DNA from 2 places in the Roseomonas sp. BN140053 genome. Region 2 is predicted to be linked to the other one. Evidence: predicted binding sites of a transcription regulator. Region 2 holds the regulator's gene; the other holds the start of a gene.
What was found. Region 2 encodes LexA, which represses DNA repair genes until DNA is damaged. Its sites were predicted from a motif close to TGTTCTANNTANGTTC; they were not measured.
Positions count from the first base shown of each region.

Region 1: the regulator LexA is predicted to act here: its motif matches at 1,910-1,925, upstream of ACLIBK_RS17380 (DUF3072 domain-containing protein).

Region 1 covers NZ_JBLLEB010000021.1:40,432-44,691, reverse strand. The annotation lists gene ACLIBK_RS17395 (cytochrome c) at 1-110, opposite strand, end outside; gene ACLIBK_RS17390 (MOSC domain-containing protein) at 200-742, opposite strand; gene ACLIBK_RS17385 (uroporphyrinogen-III synthase) at 760-1,605, opposite strand; gene ACLIBK_RS17380 (DUF3072 domain-containing protein) at 1,951-2,214, shown strand; gene ACLIBK_RS17375 (Yip1 family protein) at 2,281-2,853, opposite strand; gene ACLIBK_RS17370 (AmpG family muropeptide MFS transporter) at 3,015-4,260, shown strand, end outside.
Region 2 covers NZ_JBLLEB010000001.1:344,151-348,410, forward strand. The annotation lists gene trpC (indole-3-glycerol phosphate synthase TrpC) at 39-893, shown strand; gene moaC (cyclic pyranopterin monophosphate synthase MoaC) at 905-1,396, shown strand; gene glp (gephyrin-like molybdotransferase Glp) at 1,396-2,601, shown strand; gene lexA (transcriptional repressor LexA) at 2,698-3,411, shown strand; gene ACLIBK_RS01645 (ComEC/Rec2 family competence protein) at 3,405-4,260, opposite strand, start outside.

The sequences.
Region 1 (4,260 bases), on a different contig from region 2:
ATCGGGTTGGCCGACACCGCCGGGGGCGTCGGGGCCGTGCCGGTTCCCTGCGCCGCCGCCATTCCGATCCCGGCCACCACCAGCCCCGCCGCCAGCCAACCGCTCCGCATGACGCGAATCTCCCGTGTTCGTGTGCGGCAGCGTGGCACGGGCGGGGGGGATGCAGGCAAGGGCTTCAACCCTGCCTTCGGAGCGCCGCTCACACCACCCGCAGCGGCCGCGGCGGGCCGGGCGGCAGCTCGACCCGGATGGGGTCGCCGGGATGCACCTCGCCGCCCGCCAGCACCACGCCCATGATCCCGGCCCGGCGCAGCAGCCGCCCCGCGGCGTCGCGGTCCAGCACGGCCTGCCGGAGGCCGGGGCGGAAGCGGTCCAGCTGCCCGCAGGGGTGCCGCAGCCCCGTCACCCCCACCACCGCCGCGCCGCCCAGGTGCAGCCGCGCCCCTTCCGGCAGGGCCAGCAGATCCAGCCCCGCGGTGGTGACGTTTTCCCCCATCGCGCCGGGCGCGACGTTGAAGCCGCGCCCGCGCAGCTCCGCGTGCAGTTCCGCCGCGAGGAGATGCACCTGCCGCAGGTTGGGCCGCGTCGGGTCGGCGGCGCGGTCGAAGCGGTGCTGCACCGTGGCGCCGCGATGCGCGTCGCCCTCCACCCCTTCCCCGGCCAGGAGGCGGATGAACAGTTCCTCGGGCTTGGAGAAGCGGTGCGCGCCGCCGCGGCAAACGGCGACCACGCGGGCGGTCACGGCGCGCGCCGCCGCCGTCAGCCGATCGCCGCCACGATCGCGCCCAGCATGGGCTTGAGGTGGAAGTTCTCCCCCGGCTGCATCGCCACCACGCCGCCGGCCTCCTCCACGGCCCGGGCCACCACCGGGCCCACGGCGGCAATGCGGGTGCGGCGCAGCGCCTCGGCCAGCCGCGCTTCCGTGCCGGCGGCCCTGGCCACCTCGCGCAGCCGGCGCACCTGCGGCGAGGAGGTGAAGGCGATCAGGTCCACCTCGCCCGCCGCCATGGCCTCGATCACGGCGGCGACGCGGCCATCCTCCTCCCGGGAAGCGTAGACGTAGGGCGTCACCGGGTCGGGTGCGGCGCCGCGCTCGCGCAGGAAGCCCAGCAGGGCCTCGTTGGGGTTGTCGGGATAGAGCTGCACCCCGACGCGGCGGCCCGCCAGCGGCAGGTTCTCCAGCGCCGCGATCACCCCGGCGGTGGTGGGCAGATCGGCGGAAATGTCGGGCGCCAGCCCGATCGTGCGCAGCCGCGCCGTGGGCTTGGGGCCGCGCACGATCCGCCGCACCCCGGCCAGGGCGGCGCGGAACCCGTCCTCCAGCCCGGCGCGCCCGGCCACGCCCAGTAGGCGCGACAGCCCTTCCCCGGTCAGCAGGATCAGGTCGTCCGGCGGGTTGGCCAGGAAGCGGTGCAGCCAGTCCTCGATCGGCGCGGGGTCGGGGGCGTCCAGGATGGCCACCAGCGGGCAGCGGATCACCGCGGCGCCCTGCCGTTCCAGCATCCGCGCCATCACCTCCAGCTCGCGCGTTTCCGGCACCACCACGCGCCGGCCCGACAGCGGCCCGGCCGGCCCTTCCGCCGCGGTGTTCATCGTGCCGCCCATGCCCCGCTCTCCCGTCGCTGCGCGGGCAGTCTAGTGCGCCCTGGGGACGGGCGCAGCCGCCGGCTCGGCCGGGCAGGCTTGAGCGGCACGGCGGCATCCGGAAAGCTGAGTTCGAGGCTAAACAGGCCTGCCGGGCCTGGCCGCAGGCGCGACGGGGCCGTCGCCGCCCTGCGGGCGCGGCGCCGGGGCCCGCGCCGTGCTGGCGCTGTTCGAGAAGCCAGACGCCTGGCAGGGCTGCCCCACCCCACTGCCCGACCCCTGACCGGCGGTCGTGCCGACGCTGCGTGCAACCAAGTCATGCAGCGAACGTTTAGAGAACAAGCAACGCCACCAGGAACCCGACCCATGGCCCAGACCAAGCAGGACACGCCCCGGCACGACGCCCCCGCGGACGACACCAACCCCAAGTCCCACCCGGAGCCCAACTCCAACGCCGTCAAGGACCCGGATGACTGGACCACCGGCGACGAGGAGATGACCGGCGCCCAGGCCAGCTACCTCAAGACGCTGAGCGAGCAGGCCGGCGAGGAGTTCGACCCCAGCCTGAACAAGGCCGAGGCGTCCAAGCGCATCGACGCGCTGCAGGAAAAGACCGGCCGGGGCCGCTGAGCCGCCCCTCCTTACCGCCGGACGTGAAGGTTCCGGGGCCGCGCTTCGCCGCGGCCCCGGTGCCGTTCAGAAGGCTAGGGCGAGCCCGGCCAGGAAGCCGATCAGCACGTTGACCACGATGGCGCAGGCGATCAGCGCCAGGGTGAACACCAGCCGCCGGTCCTCCGGCACCCGCACCACGATGGGGATGCCGACCCAGAGGATGTAGAGGCTGTACAGGCCCAGGAAGGCCAGGAAGGCCAGCGGGGGCACCAGGAAGAAGATCCCCACCAGCCAGGACGCGGTGGGCGAGTACACCGCCAGCTTCATCGCCTGCAGCGGGTCCGCCGTGCCGCCGAAGCGCGGCGCCAGGAACTCCACCAGCTTGGCCAGCACGAAAACGCCCAGCAGGCCCAGCACGTAGGACACCACCGCGGCCACCAGCGCCGACACCAGCCCGATGCGCAGCCCGGGGTCGACCCGGCTGAGCGCCCCGCCCAGCAGCAACGTGCCGATGAAGCTCGCCACCGCCGGGATCGCCGCCATCGGCACGGCGTAGCCGGTGAAGTGGTCGGCCGGGCGGCCGCCCTCCCCCGCGATCAGCCGCCATTCCGCGGCGGGTTGCAGGATCAGGCCCTTAGCCCGCGATACGATGTTCATTCCCGACACCCCTGCGCGAATCGCGACGACGCGTTCACGGCTTCGGGAGATGTTGCGGGCACTGAACGACCCCGTCCAGCCCGCGCAACGGCGCTTCCCGGATGGCCACGGTGCGCCGCCGCGCGCTTCCGGACCGGCGGCACTTGCGGCAGGGTGCCGCCGTGACACGCCGCTTCCGCCTCCCCGACCGAAGCCTCCTGGTGCTGCTCGCCCTCGGCTTCTCGGCCGGGGTGCCGCTGCCGCTCACCGCCTTCACCCTGCGGCAATGGTTCTCGGAATCCGGGGTGACGCTGACGGCGATCGGGCTGACGGCGCTGATCGGCCTGTCGTACTCGCTGAAGTTCCTGTGGTCGCCGCTGCTGGACGCCGTGCCGCCGCCGCTGTTCCGCCGCTGGGGACGCCGCCGCGGCTGGCTCGCCACCATCCAGATCCCGCTGGCGCTCGCCATCGCCGGCCTCGGCTTCACCGACCCGGCCACCGCGGCCATGACCACCGTGCTGGTGGCGGTGCTGGTGGCCTTCCTGTCGGCCAGCCAGGACATCGTGGTCGACGCCTGGCGCATCGAGGTCCTGCCCGAGCGCGAGCAGGGCTACGGCCTGGCCTGCTACGTGTGGGGCTATCGCGGCGCGCTGCTGGCCAGCAACGCGGGGGCGCTGACGGTGGCCGAGTTCGCCGGCTGGACGGCGGCCTTCGGCTACTGCGCCGCGCTGATCGGGCTGGGCTTCCTGGCCACCGCGCTAGCCGACGAGCCCGAGGCGCCGCACCCGGCGCAGCTGCGCTGGTCCACGCGCCTCCGCGCGGCGGTGGTGGAACCCTTCGGCGAGTTCCTCCGCCGGCCGATGTGGCTGCCCATCCTGCTGTTCGTGGCGCTGTTCAAGCTGGGCGAGGCCCTGGCCGGGGTGATGACCGCGCCCTTCTACCGCGAGATCGGCTTCTCGCGCACGGAGGTAGCGGCAGTGGGCAGCGTGTTCGGCCTGTTCGCCACGCTGCTCGGCGCCCTGGCCGGCGGCTGGCTGGTGGCGCGGCTGGGCACGGCGCGCGCCCTGGTGCTGACCGGGCTGGGGCAGATGCTGTCCAACCTGATGTACGTGGTGCTGGCCCATGCCGGCCACGACGTGCCGACCCTGTGGCTGCAGGTGGGGATCGAGAACGCCACCGACGGCCTGGCCGACGCCGCCTTCGTCACCTACCTGTCGGGCCTCACCAGCCGCGCCTTCACCGCCACCCAGTACGCGCTGCTGAGCTCGCTGGCCGCGGTGCCGCTGCGCACCCTGGGCGCATCCTCCGGCTGGCTGGCCGAGGCGCTGGGCTGGCCGGACTTCTTCCTGCTGACCACCGCCGCCGCCCTGCCGGCCATGGCGCTGATGCTGTGGATGCTGCGCCGCCTGCCGCCCGCCCCGCCGCAGC
Region 2 (4,260 bases):
GCTCCATGACCCGGCCGACCGGGTTCCAGGAACCCCAGATGGACCAGACCCCTCCGCTCGCAGCCCCGGTCGTGGCCGGCGCCTCCTCCAGCGCCGCCATCCCCGACGTGCTGGCCCGCATCATGGCCGGCAAGGCGGTGGAGGTGCGCGAGCGCTCCCTCGAAACGCCGGCCTCCGAGCTGGAACGGCGGGCGCGGCATGCCCCCAAGGCACGCTCCTTCACCGGGGCGCTCTGCGCCGCCGTCGGTGAGGGCCGCACCGGCCTGATCGCCGAGATCAAGCGCGCTTCCCCCTCCGGCGGGCTGATCCGGGAGCCTTTCGACCCCGCCGCCCTGGCGCGCGACTATTGCGAGGCCGGCGCCGCCTGCCTGTCCGTGCTGACGGACGCGCCGGATTTCCAGGGCTCGGCCGAGCACCTGATCGCCGCGCGGGGCGCCTGCCACCTGCCCACGCTGCGCAAGGACTTCCTGTTCGACCCCTGGCAGGTGCTGGAAGCCCGCGTCATGGGCGCCGACTGCATCCTGCTGATCCTGGCGGCGCTGAGCGATGCCCAGGCCCAGGAGCTGGAGGACACCGCCCGCGCCCTGGACATGTCCGTGCTGGCCGAGGTGCATGACGAGCGCGAGCTGGACCGGGCGCTGGGCCTGGAAACCCGGCTGATCGGCATCAACAACCGCGACCTCCGGACGCTGCGCACGGACCTCGCCACCACGGAGCGCCTGGCGCCGCTGGTGCCGGCCGACCGCATCCCGGTGGGCGAGAGCGGCATCCGCACCCCCGCCGACGTGCGCCGCATGGCCGCGGCCGGGGCGCGCTGCTTGCTGGTGGGCGAGCACCTGCTGCGCCAGCCCGACGTGGGCGCCGCCGCCCGCGAGCTCATCCGCGCCGCATGAGCGGGGGCGGCATGAGCGGGGCCGGCGGGGACAGCCCCCTCACCCATTTCGACGCCGCTGGCCGGGCGGCGATGGTGGACGTGTCCGGCAAGGCGGAAACCGAGCGCCGCGCCACGGCGCGCGGCCGCGTGGTGATGCAGCCGGCCACGCTGGCGCTGATCCGCGGCGGCCAGGTGGGCAAGGGCGACGTGCTCGGCATCGCCCGGGTGGCGGGCATCATGGCGGCCAAGCGCACGGCCGAGCTGATCCCGCTCTGTCATCCCCTGCCGATTTCCGCCGTGACCCTGGAACTGGAGCCCACCGGCGAGGACGCCGTGGAGATCGCTGCCACCGTGACCACGGCCGGCCGCACGGGGGTGGAGATGGAGGCGCTGTGTGCCGTCACCGTGGCGGCCCTGACCATCTACGACATGTGCAAGGCCGCCGACCGCGGCATGCGCATCGAGGCGGTGCGGCTGACCCGCAAGTCCGGCGGCAAGTCCGGGCTGTTCGAGGCCCCCTGATGATCTCCGTCGAGGAGGCGCTCGGGCGCGTCCTGGGCGCCCTGGCGCCGGTCCCGGCCGAGGTCGTGGCGCTGCCGCAGGCCTGGAACCGCGTCCTCGCCGCCCCCGTTGCCGCCCGGCTGACCCAGCCGCCGGCCGATGTTTCGGCGATGGACGGCTACGCCCTGCGCGCCGCCGACGCGACCGAGGGCGCCACCCTGTCGGTCACCGGCGAGGCCCCGGCCGGGCATCCCTTCGCCGGGCAGGTCGGCCCGGGCGAAGCGGTGCGCATCTTCACCGGGGCGGTGTTGCCGGACGGGGCCGACGGCGTCCTGCTGCAGGAGGATGCCGAGCGGTCGGGAAACGCCGTCACCGTGCGGGAAGCCGTGACGGCCGGGCGCTGGATCCGCCGCCGCGGGCTGGACTTCGCCGCCGGCGACGCGCTGCTGCCGGCCGGTCGCCGCCTCAACGCCCGGGACATCGGCCTGGCCGCGGCCGCCAACCATCCCTGGCTGACCGTGCACCGGCGGCCGCGAATCGGCATCCTGGCCACCGGGGACGAGATCGTGCTGCCCGGCGAGCCGCTGGCCGCCGGCAACATCGTCTCCTCCAACGCCCACGCCCTGGCGGCCCTGGTGCGCGCGGCCGGGGCGGAGCCGGTGGTGCTGCCCATCGCGGCTGACCGGCCTGATGCCGTCGCGGCGGCCGGTGCGGCCTCGGCCGGCTGCGACCTGCTGGTGACCACGGGGGGCGCCAGCGTCGGCGACCACGACCTGGTGCAGAGCGCCCTGGTGCCGCAGGGATTCGAGCTCGATTTCTGGCAAATCGCCATGCGCCCGGGAAAGCCGCTGATCTGGGGCCGGCTGCGCCATGTTCCCCTTCTGGGCCTGCCCGGGAACCCGGTTTCCGCCCTGGTCTGCGGCGTGCTGTTCCTGCTGCCGGCCATTGCCCGGCTGTCCGGCCTGCCCGCCGGGCCGACGCCGACCCAGACCGCCCTGGTCGGCCGCGACCTGGCGGCGAACGACCGGCGGCAGGACTACCTGCGGGCGCGAATCGAGGTCGGCGAGGGCGGGGAAACCGTGGCGACGCCCTTCGCGATGCAGGACAGCTCCATGCTGCGGACCCTCGCGGCCGCCGATGCCCTGGTGATCCGAGCGCCGCACGCGCCCCCCTTGCCGGCGGGATCGCGGGTGGAGATCATCCATCTCGCGGCACTTGGCCTGTGAATCGTGGGGACAACTTGACCAACCGGTTGGAACCTATCTAGAACAGCGGAGCGGGTTGCTGTTTTGTTCGCCCGCATCGCGGCCGGAGAACGCATCATGCTCACGCGGAAGCAGCACGAGCTGCTCGCCTTCATCGATCAGCACCTGCGTCAGACCGGGTTCTCGCCGTCCTTCGAGGAAATGAAGGAAGCGCTGAACCTGCGCTCCAAGTCCGGTATTCACCGCCTGATCACGGCGCTGGAGGAGCGCGGCTTCCTGAAGCGGCGCGCCCACCGCGCCCGCGCCTTGGAAGTGATGCGGCTGCCCGACAACCTGGCCCCGGTGAAGCCGGCCCCGGCGCCCGCCCCCGCGGCAGGCTTCGCGCCCAACGTCATCCGCGGCAATTTCGCGCCCAACCTGAGCGGCATCGCCCGCAGCAACGACGCCGCCGCGGTGCACCTGCCCCTGTACGGCCGCATCGCCGCCGGCCTGCCGATCGAGGCGCTGCGCGACCAGGGCACCAGCATCGAGGTCCCGGCCGCCCTGCTGGGCAGCGGCGACCACTACGCCCTGGAAGTCGCCGGCGATTCGATGGTGGATGCCGGCATCCTGGACGGCGACACCGTGATCATCCGGCGCGGCGACGTGGCGGATAACGGCGCCATCGTGGTGGCCCTGGTGGACGAGGCCGAGGTCACGCTGAAGCGGCTGCGCAAGCGCGGCAACTCCATCGCGCTGGAAGCGGCCAATGCCCGCTACGAGACCCGCATCTTCGGCCCCGACCGCGTGAAGGTGCAGGGCAAGCTGATCGGGCTGCTGCGCCGCTACTGAGGCGCTTCCGGGCGGAAGGCCGCGCCGCCCTCATCCGTCGGCGCCGCGGGTTCGCGCAGCCGCGGCACGGGCAGCGGCGGAACCCAGGGCCGGTCGCCGCGCCAGGCGCGGTCGGACACCACCTCCACCCCGTCGGGGCGCAGGCGGATGGCGTGGGCGCCGTTTCGCCACACGCTGAACCGGTCGACGATCGCAGGCTGCGCCGTTCCCGGGGGGCAGCGGCCGCGGATCGGTTCCGCCGACACCAGCACGGCGGCGCGGCCGCACCAGGGTGCCGCCAGCACCGGTATGGGGGGCGAGCCCCTCGGCACCGCGGCGGCCCGCAGCAGCGCGGCCATCGGCGTGTTGTCCCCCGGCCGCAGCAGGCAGCTCGCTTCCGTGCAGGACACGGCGCCGTTCGCGGCCTCGCCGTGCCGCGGGAAGGGCTGCGCGGAAACTTCGCCCCATCCCCGCAGCCAGTTGTCCCGGGTGAAGTCCCCCGAGCCCGAAGCCCGTTCCAGGAACACGCCGTTCTCGGTGGCCAGGGCGATCAGCCGTCCGTCGGAGGACACCAGTAAGTCCGGCCGCGGTGTCCAGCTGCCCGAGGCAATCCCCAGGATCACCGGCGCAATGCCCAGCAGCCGCAACCGCGTGCGCCACAGGCAGAGCCAGCAGAGACCGGCCGCTATCAGCAGCAGACCGGAGGCCGGGATCGGCGGCGCCACCGTGGCCGCGGCCGGCCAGGCAGCGACCACCCGCGCCGTCAGCAGCACGACGTCCAGCCCCCATCCCATGACGGTCAGCGCCCAGCCTTCCAGCCCCAGGGGCATCAGCGCCATGGCCAGCATCCCCGCCGGCATGACCCAGAAG